Regions from separate parts of the Kribbella sancticallisti genome, predicted to be linked through region 2. Evidence: riboswitches for the same ligand, from Rfam matches in the RefSeq annotation. Region 2 holds a riboswitch; the other holds the start of a gene.
What was found. A riboswitch is a leader RNA that binds a small molecule or an ion and turns the genes downstream of it on or off. The one in region 2 is predicted to bind S-adenosylmethionine.
Positions count from the first base shown of each region.

Region 1: another riboswitch for S-adenosylmethionine. It lies ahead of ABD255_RS37670 (DUF4184 family protein); the one in region 2 lies ahead of thrC (threonine synthase).

Region 1 covers NZ_BAAAOS010000058.1:120,775-128,911, forward strand. The annotation lists gene ABD255_RS37660 (aminotransferase class V-fold PLP-dependent enzyme) at 1-420, opposite strand, end outside; SAM riboswitch class IV at 437-551, opposite strand; gene ABD255_RS37665 (DinB family protein) at 691-1,206, shown strand; SAM riboswitch class IV at 1,309-1,407, shown strand; gene ABD255_RS37670 (DUF4184 family protein) at 1,456-2,259, shown strand; gene ABD255_RS37675 (FtsK/SpoIIIE family DNA translocase) at 2,531-4,945, shown strand; gene ABD255_RS37680 (hypothetical protein) at 4,949-5,521, shown strand; gene ABD255_RS37685 (helix-turn-helix domain-containing protein) at 5,618-6,376, shown strand; gene ABD255_RS37690 (MiaB/RimO family radical SAM methylthiotransferase) at 6,742-8,137, shown strand, end outside.
Region 2 covers NZ_BAAAOS010000007.1:347,410-355,546, forward strand. The annotation lists gene ABD255_RS04785 (DUF427 domain-containing protein) at 1-135, shown strand, start outside; gene ABD255_RS04790 (hypothetical protein) at 400-1,131, shown strand; gene ABD255_RS04795 (sensor histidine kinase) at 1,128-2,249, shown strand; gene ABD255_RS04800 (response regulator) at 2,249-2,920, shown strand; gene ABD255_RS04805 (ubiquitin-like small modifier protein 1) at 2,944-3,219, opposite strand; gene thrC (threonine synthase) at 3,216-4,484, opposite strand; SAM riboswitch class I at 4,498-4,636, opposite strand; gene ABD255_RS04815 (GlxA family transcriptional regulator) at 4,724-5,689, opposite strand; gene ABD255_RS04820 (cation:proton antiporter) at 5,845-7,092, opposite strand; gene ABD255_RS04825 (DNA-3-methyladenine glycosylase family protein) at 7,168-8,025, opposite strand.

The DNA.
Region 1 (8,137 bases), on a different contig from region 2:
GTGCTCGGATTCGAACACGATCACGGTCGCGTCGGCCGGGACCGCGCGGGCCAGCAGGTTCAGGGCGTCGGTGGTCTGCCGGGTGAAGATCACCTGATCGGTCTCGCGAGCGCCGACGAACGTGTGGACCTCGTTGCGGGCCCGCTCGTACCACTGGGTGGTGATCCGGGAGGCGTACCCGTTGCCGCGATGCACCGACGCGTACGACGGCAGCGCGGCCTCGACGGCAGCGCGTACCGACTCCAGGCACGGCGCGCTGGCTCCGTGGTCGAAGTTCGCGTAGTCCGTCACTCGGCCGTCGGCCAGCGGTACGAGCAGGTCGCTCGCGACAGTGGCGGGAATGTTGCCCGTGGTCAGGCTGGTTCTGGACGGCCTGGCAGGGGTCGCGCTGGCAGGCTCGAGGATGGAGAGGATCGACATGGTTCTGCTCCCGGGTGGTCCGCACTTGCCGATTCGGGGTATCCGAACGGCCGGGTCCTCACCCGGGGCACCCCACCGCGGAGGAGGGTTGCCGGCCAGCAAGCCGGGGCTTCGCGCTGGCACTCATGACCTGCCGAAGACGGTAACCAACGAGGTGGTCATGGCGCCAGCAGCTATCTCACTTCGTGGGATTGTGCGCCGTATCGTGAGATCGGGTGCAGGGAAACAATTGCCGTGGGCAATTTCGGGTGGCTGGGAGAGGATGCTCCGATGACCTGGATCGCCCCCGAGATCGAGCGCCCGAGCGGCTCGCTGATCGCTCCCGAGCAGGAACTCCTGGCCGGCTACCTGAACTTCTACCGGACGACGCTGCTGGTGAAGTGCGCCGGCCTGACCGCCGAGCAGTTGGCCGAGCGCCCGTCCCCGCCGTCGAATCTGTCCCTGCTCGGGCTGATCCGCCACCTCACGAAGGTCGAGCGGATCTGGTTCCGCATCCACTTCGCCACCGACCCGGCCGAGCCGCTCTTCGCGCCTGCGTTGGGCAAGGACGCGGACTTCGAGCTGATCGACGCCGGCCGCGCGCAAGCGGAGTACGAGGGTCTGATTGCGGAGTGGGGTCTCTCCGACCAGGCCGCCGCCGGCCACTCCCTCGACGAGCGCTTCACCTTCAAGGGCCAGGAGTCCACGCTCCGGATGATCTACATCCACCTGATCGGCGAGTACGCCCGCCACTGCGGCCACGCCGACCTCCTCCGCGAACAACTGGACGGCGTCACCGGCGCCTGAAGAAGAACGGCTCCACCACCGAGCCCAGCCCGGCCATCGCCAGCGGCCCACCTTGCGTCGGACCGGCGGCCGGTACCTCACGAAGGTGAACCCGAGCCGGCAGGTCATGAGTGCCAGCGCGAAGCCCCGGCTTGCTGGCCGGCAACCCGTCCGTGGCGATCTGATCCCCGATCACCATCCCCGGACCGGGCAGGTCTGATCCGCAGCGGCTTCATCGCCGCCGACCTCCTGGGGCTCTAACCTGCGGCTGTGCCGTTCCCTCTAGCCCATCCTGCTGCTGTTCTGCCGCTTGTGCGTAGGCCGTTGGTGGCGTCAGCGTTGGTGGCTGGGGCGGTGGCGCCGGATCTGCTGTACGTCGGGCCGCTCTACCGATTCGCCACCATGCACATCCACGGGAATCTGACGCTCACGCTGACGCACAAGTTCTCGTCGGCGTTCTGGCTGGATCCGCTGCTCGCGCTGCTGGCTCTCCTCGTCTTCCACCTCGTACTACGCCGTCCACTGGTCGCGCTGGCCCCGGCAGCCCTCGCCGCTCGACTGCCGTTGCCTCCCCGCGGGTTCTCGCCGGTGCGGGTGTTCTGGATCGTGGTGTCCGTGGTCATCGGCGGCTTCACCCACGTCCTGTGGGACTCGTTCACGCACTACGACGGGTACTTCGTCCGCCACAACTGGGACTTCTTCACCGCGAACATCACCTCGTACTGGGACGTCAACCGCGTGCTGCAGTACCTCAGCAGCATCGGCGGGATCCTGGCCATCGCGGTCTGGCTCTACTTCTGGTGGCGTCGGACAAACCCCGGCCAGATCGAGCCCGAGCGCTACGTGCCCGCCTCCGCCCGGTACGCCGTACTGGCTGCTGCTGGCCTCGCCGGCGTCGCTGCCGCCGTGCTGGAGGTTGCCCGCGCAGAGGGGCCGCTACTCGGGGAAGCAGTGTTCCGGCTGATCCTGACCGGGCTCGCTATGGGTGGGCTCATCGTGCTCGGCTGCTACGTCGTCATCTGGCACCTGCTGCTCCTCCGCGGCCTCCGGGGCGGACGGGTGTCCGCGCTGTGACGCTACGGATGGGGCGGCGTAATCGGCGTGTGACACGTGTGACTCGAGTGGTAGTCGGGGTAGCCTGCTAAACATGGCGACCCGCACGTCTTCCACGGCGCGGGCGCGGAAGTCCGCAGCCAGCAGCCCCGCTTCGGGCCGCTCGGCGGCTGGTGGCCGCTCCCGTCCATCTGGCGCCCAGAAGCGTGGGCAGAGCGCGAAGCGCAGTGGTTCTACCGCTGCGCGCACAGCCGCGCCCAAATCCACCAGCGCGGGTCCCTTCGCGGCTGCCATGCTGGCTGTCGGCAGAGGGCTGATCAAGTGCTGGATCGGCATCGCCCACCTGCTCGGCGGCATGGTCCGCGGCATAGGCCACGGCGCCCGGGACCTGGATCCAGCCCATCGCCGTGACGGTGGCGGGCTCACCCTGATCGGTCTGGCGCTGGTAGTGGCCGCCGCGATCTGGTGGGACCTCCCGGGTGCGGTCGGCAACGGCGTGCGGACCGTGGTCAGCGGCAGCGTCGGCATGCTCGGCTGGGCGGTGCCGCTGATGCTCCTGTTCATTGCCCTGCGCACGATGCGTCACCCGGACCGCAACGGCCCGGCCGGACGCCAGGTGATCGGCTGGACCGCCTTTTCCCTCGGTGTGCTCGGCCTGGTCCACATTGCCAACGGCCTGCCGCGTCCCAGCGACCCGGGCGACGGCCCGCTGCAGGAGGCCGGCGGCGCGATCGGCTACGTCGTCTCCTCGCTCCTGTCGGATCTGCTGACGCAGTACGTCGCCGCGCCGCTGCTGGTGCTGCTGACGATCTTCGGCGCGCTGGTAGTGACAGGCACGCCGATTTACGCGATCCCGCTGCGTGTGCGGGCCGCGTTCGACGTACTGCTCGGGCGTACTGAGATCCCGGCCGACGCTCCGTCGGTGGCGGGTCAGGCCGACGACACCGTCCGGCTCACCCGGAAGGAGCGGCGCGCGAAGGCCGCTCTGGACGAGGACGGCGAGCCGACCGTCAAGCCGTACGACTCGCCGGTGCTCGAAGGGCGCGAGATCGCCAAGCGCGGCCGCAAGAAGGCCCCGGTCGAGCCGGAAGAGGACCCGTACGAGGTCGACGCCTCGGCCGACACCGAAGCCGAGCCGGCCTGGAAGGCCGCCGCGGCCGCTTCGAAGGCCGAGTCGGCCGGCGAGCCGCCGCCGCACACGCCGATCCCGCAGCGGGTGGAGCAGCTCAGCCTGTCCGGCGACATCACCTACACGCTTCCCGACGGCCAGATCCTCAAGCCGGGTTCGGTGCACAAGGCCCGGACCAAGGCGTCCGACGCCGTGGTCGACCGCCTGACCGAGGTGTTCGAGCAGTTCGGCATCGACGCCCAGGTGACCGGCTACACGCGTGGCCCGACAGTCACCCGGTACGAGGTTGAGCTCGGCTCCGCGGTCAAGGTCGAGAAGGTCACCGCGCTCAGCAAGAACATCGCGTACGCCGTCGCCAGCGCCGACGTGCGGATCCTGTCGCCGATCCCGGGCAAGTCCGCGATCGGCATCGAGATCCCGAACACCGACAAGGAGATCGTCAGCCTCGGCGACGTGATCCGGTCGGCGACCGCGCGCAACGACCACCACCCGATGGTGGCGGGACTCGGCAAGGACGTCGAGGGCGGCTTCGTCGTCGCCAACATGGCGAAGATGCCGCACCTGCTCGTCGCGGGTGCGACCGGCTCGGGTAAGTCGTCGTTCGTGAACTCGCTGATCACCTCGGTGCTGATGCGGTCCACGCCCGACGAGGTGCGGATGATCCTGGTCGACCCCAAGCGGGTCGAGCTGAACAACTACGAGGGCATCCCGCACCTGATCACGCCGATCATCACCAACGCCAAGAAGGCGGCCGAGGCACTGCAGTGGGTCGTGCGCGAGATGGACATGCGCTACGACGACCTGGCGGCCTTCGGGTTCCGGCACGTCGACGACTTCAACAAGGCGGTCCGTGGCGGCAAGGTGAAGGTGCCGCCGGGCAGCGAGCGGGTGCTCACGCCGTACCCGTACCTGCTGGTCATCGTCGACGAGTTGGCCGACCTGATGATGGTCGCGCCGCGCGACGTGGAGGACTCGATCGTCCGCATCACCCAGCTCGCCCGGGCTGCCGGCATCCACCTGGTGCTGGCCACCCAGCGGCCGTCGGTCGACGTCGTCACCGGTCTGATCAAGGCGAACGTGCCGTCCCGGCTGGCCTTCGCGACGTCCTCGCTGGCCGACAGCCGGGTCATCCTGGACCAACCCGGCGCGGAGAAGCTGGTCGGTCAGGGTGACGGGCTGTTCCTGCCGATGGGCGCGAGCAAGCCGATGCGGATCCAGGGGTCCTGGGTCACCGAGAACGAGATCCGCGCGGTCGTCGAGCACTGCAAGGAGCAGTTGCAGCCGACGTACCGCGAGGACGTCACCGCGGCGCCCGGCCCGAGCAAGGATCTCGACGACGAGATCGGGGACGACCTCGACCTGGTCGTGCAGGCGGCCGAGCTGATCGTCTCCACCCAGTTCGGCTCGACGTCGATGCTGCAACGTAAGCTCCGGGTCGGTTTCGCCAAGGCGGGCCGGCTGATGGACATCCTGGAGAGCCGGGGCGTGGTCGGGCCGAGCGAGGGATCGAAGGCCCGCGACGTACTGGTGAAACCGGACGACCTAGAGGATTTCGTCGCCACACTGCGAGGAGAGTGACCCGTGACCGCCCATACCGCGATGCCCCGGTCTGAGCAGCACGTAGTCGACCCCGATTCCACCAACCACGAGTTCAGCATCCGCGCCTCGCAAGGGGTGCACGGTGCCCTGGCCGTCGGCGCGGGACTGGTCGCGATCGGTTTCGCCGCCTCCGCCTCGACCAGCCCGACCGGCGTACTGCGCTGGCTCGCGGCCGCCGGGTTCGCGGTACTGGCGCTGGTCTGCGCGCGGGCGATGACGGTCGGGTCGATGCTGGTCGCCGACGAGGTCGGGATCCGGCTGCGGATCCGCAACGAGTGGATCGGCACCCGCTGGGAGGAGATCGAGGAGGTGACCGTGCTGAAACGGCGGCACCCGCTCGACGACGGCCGCGTCGCGGTGCACCTGCTCGACCCCGGACCGGTGCTCGGCTCGATGCCGTCGGCAACTCGCAAGGTAACCGATGCCAACCGTCGACTGACCGGCTCTTCGCTCGCGGTACCGTTCGGGTTGACGGCCAAGCCGTCGAACGGGGAAGTGGTTCAGGCACTGCACATGCTGGCGGACACCAGGTGTCCGGTCAGGGAACAACTCTGAGCTTCGCGTGACCCCGTCGAACCAAGGCCGTTGACTGTGTGACGTCGGCGGATCAAGGAACGCGTCAGCAAGACGGTGGAGAGAGGCGGTGGCGACGTGAGCATCGGGAGCGACCTCACAGCGGCCCGCGAACGGGCCGGTATGACGATCGAGCAACTGAGTGCGTCGACCCGGATCAGATCCGGTCTGCTCATCGCCATGGAGGCCGACGACTTCTCCCGCTGCGGCGGCAACTTCTACGCCCGCGGCCATATCCGCTCGATCGCCCGCGTGGTCAAGGCGGACCCGGACGCGCTGCTGGCGAAGTTCGACGAGTCGCATCCCGCGCCTGAGGCCGACCGCAGCCGGCGTGAAGAGCGAGCCGGCAACAAACTGCCCACGCTGCACCCGGCCCGCCCCCGCTGGGCTGTCGTGCTCGGCGCGATCCTGATCGGCCTGATGGGCTGGGGCATGGTCCGCCTCTTCACGCTCCCCAGCGATGTCGAGGCAACCGCCTCCAAAACCGCTCCGACAGTCGCGGTGACCACGCCCGCCCCCAAGCCGACCCCGAAGCCGTCGGCCAAGACCACCAAGCCGGCACCACCCGCCAAGCCGGCAGTCCCCGGCCAGGTCAGGCTCATCCTCAAGGCCCGCGGAGACGGCTCGTACGTAACCGTCCGCAACGCCAAGGGCCTGAAGCTCTTCCAGGGCCTGCTCGGCCCCGGCTCCATCCAAACAGTCGTCCACAAGGGCGAAATCCGAGTCTCCCTTGAGAACGGCAGCAATGTCGCCGTCTACATCAACGGCCTACGAGTAATCCCAGAAGACAAACGCTTCACCATCACCCCCACCGGCAAACTAGCCCCCACCGACTGAGCCGCCAGCGGCGATCTCTCGGTTGCACGGGCTGAACTCTCACCGGCCATCACTCACTGGCAACCTCGCCACCGCCCGCCGGCGAATCCGACCGCCTCCTCAGCCACAACCGCGAGCTCGCTCGCGCACCCAGCCCCACACCTCGCGAGCTCCACCGCCAGCCTCCGCGGTCACCGGCTCACCAACTCACCCGCGGAATCCGACCGCCTCCTCAACCACACCCCGCGAGCTCGCTCGCGTACCCAGCCCCACACCTCGCGAGCTCCACCGCCGGCCTCCGCGCCCACCGACCCGCACCTACGTGTGCTCACCGACTGCGGATGCTTGATTTCGACGGCGTGCACAGAGCAGTCATACTCAAGGTGATGACTACGACTCCCACCACCGTCGCCCTGGTCACCCTGGGCTGTGCCCGCAACGACGTCGACTCCGAGGAACTGGCCGGCCGGCTCGAGGCCGGTGGCTTCCGCCTCGTCGAGGACGCCGCCGACGCGGACACCGTGGTGGTGAACACCTGCGGATTCGTTGAGGCCGCCAAGAAGGACTCCGTCGACACCCTGCTCGCCGCCTCCGACTACAAGGACTCCGGCCGCACCCAAGCCGTCGTAGCAGTCGGCTGCCTCGCCGAGCGGTACGGCGAACAACTGGCCGAGGCCCTCCCGGAAACAGACGCAGTCCTCGGCTTCGACGACTACGCGGACATCTCCGACAAGCTCCGCTCGATCCTCTCCGGCACCAAGCATCAGTCGCACGTACCCCGCGACCGCCGCAAGCTCCTCCCACTAGCCCCCGCCGACCGAGCGAGCACCCAAGGCGTAGCCCTCCCCGGCCACGGCGACACCACCCCCACCGCGGCACCCGTCGACCCGGCCGCTGCCGGGGTGTCCACCGACGCAACCACCGCAGATGCCGCCACCTCGGCGACCCAGGCAGGCAATGCCCCGGCGAACGGTGCCCACCATGTGCTCGTGCAGGACGCCACCGCGAGCGGCTCGCAGGCCGCCGCGGTTAACGCTGGGCAGGCGGCGCTGGAGCAGAGCTTGAAGGGCCGCACCGTCAAGGCGAGCGCGCCGAGCGAGCTCACCATCGACGCGCCGGACCTGCTGGCCGCTCCTGCGAGTGGTCCGCGCGTGGTTCGGCGGCGGCTGGATGGTGGGCCGATGGCGCCGTTGAAGCTGGCGTCGGGTTGTGACCGTCGGTGTGCCTTCTGCGCGATCCCGGCCTTCCGTGGTGCGTTCGTGTCCCGCCGCCCGACCGAGGTGCTCGGCGAGGCGCACTGGCTCGCCGAGAACGGTGTCCGCGAGGTCTTCCTCGTCTCGGAGAACTCCACCTCGTACGGCAAGGACCTGGGCGACCTCCGCCTCCTGGAGACTCTGGTCGCGGAAATCGCCGAGGTACCAGGCCTGACCCGCGTACGCGTCTCGTATTTGCAGCCCGCCGAGATGCGCCCCACGCTTATCCAGGCGATGACGTCGACCCCCGGCGTCGCGCCGTACTTCGACCTCTCGTTCCAGCACGCCTCCGGCCCGCTCCTGCGCCGGATGCGCCGGTTCGGTGACGCCGAGCGCTTCCTCGAGTTGATCGCACTCGTTCGCTCCCAGGCGCCGACGGCCGGCATCCGGAGCAACGTGATCGTCGGGTTCCCAGGGGAGACCGAGGAGGACGTGGACATTCTCTGCGACTTCCTTTCCCGCGCCGGGCTCGACGCGATCGGGGTGTTCGGGTACTCCGACGAGGACGGCACCGAGGCCGAGACCTACG
Region 2 (8,137 bases):
ACCAACCCCGACGCGGCCTGGTACTACCCGCATCCGTCACCACTGGCCCGCAAGATCAAGAACCGGGTCGCGTTCGGGCAGGGCGTCCAGGTCATCGACACCGAACAAGCCGACACCGTACGGGGCGACCGATGATCGACGCACAGGTGAACATCCGCGACGACAAGGTGTACCTGCGGAAACGCACACCGGTCGAGAATCGAGAAAGCTCCAACACCTGACCGACCTGTCAATAGTTCTGGGGTCGCATTCGGTCGTTCCTGCGGACAGACGCGACGAGGGTGCGCGTTGCAGCATCGTCGGGGTATGAACAGAGCCGCGGTGATAGTGAGTGGAATTGCAGGTGGGGTAGGAATCGCCAGTGCGGCCCTGCCGCAGTCGGTGCATTACGACACAGGGATGGCGCCCTGGTGGGTCGCGGTGGCCGCGGCGGGCATCGCCTTGCTGCCTCGCCGGTACTGCGGATGGGTCGCGGCCGTGCTGTTCCTCTGGGGTGCGGGTGGTGTCGTCCTCGACGCCTTCCGCGCGTTCTTCTGGGTGACGGGCATACCTGCCGGGAGTTTCGCCGAGGTCGACTGGCCCGGCGCGGCTCGGCGGATGACCTGCCTGGTGGCTGCTGCCGTGCTGTCGACAGGGCTACTGCGAGGTGGTGAGTCGCGCCACGTCTGGGGTAGCAGTTGGCTCGGGTACGCCGCGTTCGCCGCGGGCTTTCCCTATCCCATGCTGAAGCTCTACTGGTCTCTGGGCGGCTCGCTGGCCCGCCCGGCGGTCTACAACGAGGGCATGCCGGTGATGGAGTTGTTCTGCCTGGTCGCCGGCGCCGCAGTGTCGCTGGCTCTGGTCCAGAGCTGGGGTCGGCGGCTGCCGAGGGTAGTGGTACTGATTCCTGCCTGGTTCGCCACGGGGGTGCTGATCAACATGGGTGCGTTGATGGTCTTCGGGATCACCAGCCAAGCGCTGGGTATCACCGACGGGCCTGTCGACTTCGACGACGCGTCGAGCCTGCTGGGCGTGGGAGCGGTGTACCTGTCCTGGCTGGTGTTCGGTTTGACCCTTGGCGGAGCCACTTGGGCCTATCAGCGAACCACGCGGCCGATAGCGTCGATCATTCCGGAAACCGTCCGTCTGTGAGACTGGCCGACATGCGCGCCGACGCTCTGCTGGCCTTCGTGGTCGGACTCCCACTCGCGGTGTTGACCGCCGTCGTGGCCGTACTGTCGGTGCCTGGTGCCCGAGCGTTCCTCCTGATCGCAGCGGCCCTGGTGGCGCATGTCGCCTTCGCGTTTCGCCGGGCGCGGCCAGTCACGTCGCACTTGGTCATCTGCGCCGCCTTCGCCGCCGAAGCCGCTGTCACCGGCCTCTTCCTGGTCCTGCCGTCAGTACTCGTCTTCCCACTGTCACTCTTCGCCTGTACTGCGTACGCCCCGCGCAGGTGGCTGGGACTGGTGACCGGTGGTGTCGGCGCCGGCGCGGTGACGGCGAGGTTCGCCACCGACGAGAGTGTCCAAGCCGCGTCACTCGGTCCGAACCCGTGGATGCTGTTCGCCTTGCTGATGGCCGTGGTGGCAGCTGCCTGGAGCATGGGACTCTTCCGACGGACTCAGCTCGCGTATGTCCAGGTGTTGCAGGAGAGAGCCGGCCAGGCTGCCGAACTGGCGGCCCAGGGCGAACGAACCCGGATCGCGCGGGAGATGCACGACGTGGTCGCGCACTCGTTGTCGGTGATGGTCAACCAGGCCAAGGGCGGCCGCTACGCACCGGAGCGTGCCGCCGAGACCCTCGAGGTCATCGAGGACACCGGCCGTCAGGCCCTGACCGACATGCGCGGCCTGCTCGGAGTACTGCGAACTGGGCCGGCCGAGCAGCTTCCTCAACCTGGCTTGGCGGATCTGCCGGATCTGCTCGAGCGGCTCCGGAGGGCCGGACTGGCCCTGCGAGTGGTCGAGCATGGGGAGTCGCGGAGGCTGAGCCCGGCCGCCGAGCTGACGGCGTACCGGGTCGTGCAGGAGGCGCTGACGAACGTGGTGAAGCATGCGGGCGAGGCCGCCGTGGCGGTCACTCTGAGCTGGCAACAGGATGCGCTGCTCGTCGAGGTGGTCGACGACGGCGACGGTGTCGACGGGACGACGGCTGGACACGGGCTGATCGGGATGAGGGAGCGAGTGGCAGCGATCGGCGGTGGGTTGTCGACGGGGCCGGGGACGGCGGGGGGCTTCGTGGTCCGGGCGACGATCCCGGTGGAGCGGTGATGACGGAGCGCAGGATCAAGGTCTTCGTGGTCGATGACCAGGAACTGGTTCGGATCGGCACGACGATGGTGGTCGGTTCTCAGCCGGACCTGGAGGTGGTCGGTGAGGCTGCCGACGGTGCCGAGGCGCTGTCACGGCTGGCGGTCACGGCGGCGGACGTGGTGCTGATGGACGTGCGGATGCCCCGGATGGACGGCGTGGAAGCCACCGGCCGCCTGCTCGCCCGCCCGGGCGCAGGGCCGAAGGTGATCGTGCTGACCACCTTCGACCTGGACGAGTACGCGTTCGCGGCGCTGCGAGCCGGCGCTTCCGGATTCCTGCTGAAGGACGGCCCGGCCGACGAACTGCTCGGCGCGATCCGGACCGTCCACCGTGGCGACGCCGTGATCGCCCCCTCGACGACGCGCCGCCTGCTCGACCATGTCGCTCCGGACCTGCCGGTCAAGGGCGCGGCCGAACGCGATCCGCTCGGAGGGCTGACCGAACGCGAACGGGAGGTCCTCGTACTAGTTGCCCAAGGCAAATCCAACGCGGAGATCGCGGGGACGTTGTTCCTCGCCGAGGGCACGGTCAAAACCCACGTCAGCCGGGTGCTCGCGAAGCTGTCCCTCCGCGACCGCGTCCAAGCCGTCATCTGGGCCTACGAACACCGCGTGAACGGCGTCATCTGACAGACCGAACCCGCAGTACGGAGTCAGCCGCCGGCGACCGCGGGGATGATGGAGACCTCGCCGCCGTCCTTGATCGCGGTCTGCAGGCCGTCGTCGAAGCGCACGTCGTTGTTGTCGACGTAGACGTTGACGAAGCGGCGCAGTTCGCCGGAGTCGTCGAGCACGCGGGCCTTGATGCCGGGGTAGGAGGTGTCGAGGGAGTCGAGCACTTCGCTCAGTGTGGAACCCTCGACCGAGACCGAGGACGCGCCCTGGGTGTAGGGCCGCAGGATGGTCGGTACCCGAACGCTGACGCTCACTGCAGTCCTGCCTTCACGAAGGCGTCGTACGACGCTGGGATGGTCACCTTGGGGCCGACCCGGTCGGCCACGGCGTCGAGCGTCTTGAGCCCGTCGCCGGAGTTGATGATCACCGTCTCGGCGTCGGGATCGATCTGGCCGGTCGCGATCAGCTTCTTCAGCGTCGCGATGGTCACCCCGCCCGCGGTCTCGGTGAAGATGCCCTCGGTCCGGGCGAGCAACTGGATGCCTTCGATGACCTCTTCGTCGCTGACGTCCTCGATCACCCCGCCGGTACGCCGGGCCACGTCCAGCACGTATGGGCCGTCTGCCGGGTTGCCGATCGCCAGGGACTTCGCGATGGTGTCGGGCTTGACCGGCTTGACCACGTCGTGGCCGTCGCGGAACGCCTGCGCGACCGGGGAGCACCCGGTCGCCTGCGCGCCGTAGATCTTGTAATCGGTCGCGTCGACCAGGCCCAGCTTGCCGAGCTCGGTGAAGCCCTTGTCGATCTTGGTCAGCTGCGAGCCGGAGGCGACCGGGATGACGACCTGCTGCGGGATCCGCCAGCCGAGCTGCTCGGCGATCTCGAAGGCGAGCGTCTTCGAGCCCTCGGAGTAGTACGGGCGGACGTTGACGTTGACGAACGCCCAGCCGTCCTCCTCGCCCGCGATCTCGGAGGCGAGCTTGTTCACGTCGTCGTAGTTGCCGTCGACGGCGACCAGGGTGCCGCCGTACACGGCGGTGGTGATGATCTTGGGGCGCTCGAGGTCCTTCGGGATGAAGACGACCGAGCGGATACCGGCCCGGGCTGCCGCCGCGGCGACGGCGTTGGCCAGGTTGCCGGTGGAGGGGCAGGCGAAGACCTTCATGCCGAGCTCGCGGGTGGCGCTCAGGGCGGACGCGACCACGCGGTCCTTGAAGGAGTGGGTCGGGTTGCCCGAGTCGTCCTTCACCCAGAGCTTGCGCAGGCCGAGCTCGCGGGCCAGGTTGCCGGCGTCGATCAGCCGGGTGTAGCCGGGTTCGGTGTTGGGGAAGCTCGCCACGTCGGTGGGCACCGGCAGCAGCGGCTGGTAGCGCCAGATGTTCTTGGGTCCGGCTTCGATCTGCTCTCGCGTGATGGTCGGGAACTCGTACCCGACCTCCAGCGGACCGAAGCACTCCATACAGGCGTAGAACGGGCCGAGTTCCGTCTTCGCGCCACAGGCGCGACAGCTCAGGTGCGTTCCGTTGCCGAAGGCACCTTCACGGATGGTGTGGGTGGCGGACGCGGTGCTCAGGCTCATGGCGGAGTTTCCCTCCTCATCTTCCCCGGACCGGATCTCGGCGCGGGACGGATTTGGCACCGTTCCGCCGCGAGCGCCTCGGATCGAGGCGTCAACGGGGAGGGTTGCCGGGACTTCAACGGGCCGTTTCCCTCAGTCCCTCTGGATGAGCACTGCCGAGATTACCCAATCGGGTCCATATTGTGTCTTCCGTTCCCAACATCCGAGACAGCCGATCTCACCTGGGCGGCCTCACCGACTCAGCCCGCCCGGCGTTCCCGGAAGGTCCGCCGGTACGCCGACGGCGACGTCCGCAGCGCCCTGCCGAAGTGGTGCCGCATCGTCACCGGGGTGGCGAACCCCGCCGCCAGCGCGATCTCCTCGACCGGCGCGTCCCCCGTCTCCAGCATCGTCAGCGCCGCCTGCACCCGCTGCGCGATCAGCCATTTGGCGGGCGTCGTCCCGGTCGCGCGGCTGAAGTGCCGCAGGTACGTCCGCGGCGACAACCCCGCCTCCCGAGCCAGATCCGGTACGCCGATCGGCTCGGCCAAGTGCTCCAGCGCCCAGCCGAGACTCCGGGCAACGGGCGCGTCGTCCGGCTCGGGCGGAATCGGAGACTCGATGTACTGCGCCTGGCCACCCGCCCGGTACGGCTGGATCACCAGTCGCCGGGCGACCGCGTTCGCCACGGCCGCGCCGAAGTCCTTGCGGACCAGGTGCATCGCCAGATCCAGCCCGGCGGCGCATCCCGCACTGGTGAGCACGTCGCCCTCGTCGGTGTACAGCGGCTCCGGGTCCACCTGGACGGCGGGATAACGCTCGCGCAGGAGGTCGGCGTACCGCCAATGTGTGGTGGCGCGGCGACCGTCGAGCAGGCCGGCTGCCCCGAGTGCGAAGGCTCCCGAGCAGATCGACACGATCCTGGCGCCGCGGCGGTGCGCTTGCCGCAGGGCCGCGATCAGTTCGGGCGAGGTCGTGCCGCGGGGATCGGCGACGCTCGGGATGACCACAGTGTCCGCGGCGGCGAACTCGTCGAGCCCGTGCGGACTGCTGAGCGTGGCACCGCCGAGCACCCGGATCGACTCGGGCGTCTCCGTGCAGACCTTCAACTCGTACCAGGGCTGGTCGATATCGGGCCAGGCGAAGCCGAACACCTCGATCACGATGCCGGCCTCGAACGCCGTCATCCCGTCGTACGCCAGTACGGACACTGTCCTCAGAGGCATGTCGAAATCTTAGCGATAGTCGTCATCCACGCCACTTCTGCGCGAGCGCGCAGGCTCGGACGATGGAGGCATGTTCGAGAAGCTGAAGGAGTTCGCCGCAGGAATCCACGCCGCCGGAGCAGTCCGGCACGGCGTCGAGCCACCCGCCGGAGCGCTCAGGAAGACCGGTCCCGGCGGATATCGAGCATCCGCATCAGCGGAGTCGCCGCGACGCCGTGAACGACCACGCTCAGTACGACGGTGAAGCCGACGGTCGCCCACAGCCAGGGCAGGTCCGTACTGAAGTCCGCCCCGGCATAAGCCAGGTAATAGACCGATCCCACACCCCGTACTCCGAACGCGGCCGTCACCCACCGCTCGGATCTCCGCATCGGCGTCCGCAGCAGCGCGAGCCACGCGACCAACGGCCGAACCACCACGACCAGCAGTACTCCGATCGCCGCGCCGGCCAGGGTCAGCGGCTTGAGCAGGCCACCGGTGATCGCGACGCCGAGCAGCAGCAGGATTCCCCAGGTCAGGATGTGCTCGAGTTGCTCGACGAACCCGTGGAGCTCCTCGTGGAACTCGTGGTCGCGCTCCGCCGCTCGCAGCGACAGGGCCGCGACGAAGACCGCGATGAAGCCGTAGCCGTGGAGCACCTCGGCCAGGCCGTAGACACCCAAGGTCATGGCGAGAGCGAGAACCGGTTCCCGGGAGTCGGCCAGCCGAAGGCTCGGGACCGGCGCGGAGAACGCCATCTTGCCGAGCAGCCAACCTGCTCCGGCGCCCACGGCCACCCCGATCACCGTCTTGCCGATCAGCTCCCAGGCGAACCACTCCAGCGCCCAGTCCCCGACCGCGCCCTTGGTGGCGGCGAAGATGGCCGCGTAGACGAAGGGAAAGGCGAGCCCGTCGTTCAGGCCGGCCTCCGAGGTGAGCGCGAAGCGGACCTCGTCGTCCTCCTCCGGTTCGGCGCCCTCACCGGTACTCGGGCCCTGGACCTGGACGTCCGAGGCGAGCACCGGGTCGGTTGGCGCCAGCACGGCGCCGAGGAGCAGGGCAGTGGCAGGCGCCAGACCGAGCAGCCAGCCTGCTCCCGCGACAGCGAAGACGGCCGCGGGCATCGCGACGAACAGCAGCCGCCACGTCACCGACCACCGGCGCCAGCCGATCGGCCGGTCGATCGCCAGTCCGACACCCATCAGGGCGATCAGGATGGTCAGTTCGGCGAGGCGTTCGGTGAGGTCCGGCTGCGCGATCGGACTCAACTGGCTCCGGTCGACCGCGAGACCGAGCAGCAGGCCGGCACCGAGGAACGCGATCGGGGCCGAGATGGCGTACCGCCGCAGCAGTCTGGGCAGGACCGCGCCGAGCAACAGGGCCACCCCTGCCACCAGGTAGAGGCCGTCCCCGTCAATCTGCATGGTGGGGACCCTAGTGCCCACATCCGGCCGCTTCACCCACCGAACCCGGCCCCGGCGTGGCCCGGGAGTGGCGGGTCAGCGGAGGCGGTGGGTGGCGCCTGGGGTGTGGGTCGGGAGCGATTTGCGGGGGCCGTAGCGCGGGTGACCGATGCCCGCCAGCTCCAGCAGGCGCTGAACCCGGAAGCGATGACCGCGGTAGGGCTCGATGAGTTCGGCGCAGCCGTCGTCGTCCAGTTCCTCGCCGGTCAACGCGTACGAGACGTTGCGGGACACGTGATAGTCGGCGAAGGAGAACGCATCCGCGTCGCCATGAGCCCGCTGCCGGACTTCCGCCGCGGTCCACACCCCGACCCCCGGCAACGACCGCAGCCGCCGCTCGACCTCCGCGCCGTCGGTCAACTGCAGGGTCCGCTCCAACGCAGCGGCCCGCGTCGCCGCCGTGATCACCACCCGCGACCGGCGCCCTTCGACACCAGCCCGCAGCCACTGCCAGGACGGAATCAGCCGCCACTCCTCAGGCGACGGCGGCACCATCATCTTCCGCCCGTCAGGAGCACCCGGCCCTGGCGCCAGTTCGCCGTACTCCCACAACAGCATCCGCCACCCGGCGAACGCCTCCTTGCCGGTGACGACCTGCTCGATCCCGGCAGCAGCCATCGCCTCGAACACCGCCCGAGTCCGAGGCACCCGGAAGTGCGGAAACCGCCGCGCGGCATCGACCAGCGGCCTGTGCTCGGCCAGCGGCTCGAACCCGTCCCAGCTGTCCGACTCACCCAGCAGTTCCGGCACACCGTCCAGCGCCCATGACGCCCCCGGTCCCCACGCCTCAGCTTCCACCTCGGCCGCAGCGGAGTACGGGGTGAGCCTCAGGAGCACCGGCCCGTCCGGCGTCCGGGTGGCCCGCCAGACCGTCCGCCGACCCACGTCGAACACGTACGCAGGGTCGCCCGGTCCCTTCCGCAACCCACCAATGACGGTATGCGGATCCACGGGCCGCCCAGGCCGCCACCGCCGCACCACCGATCTCACGCCGGTAAGTGTTACT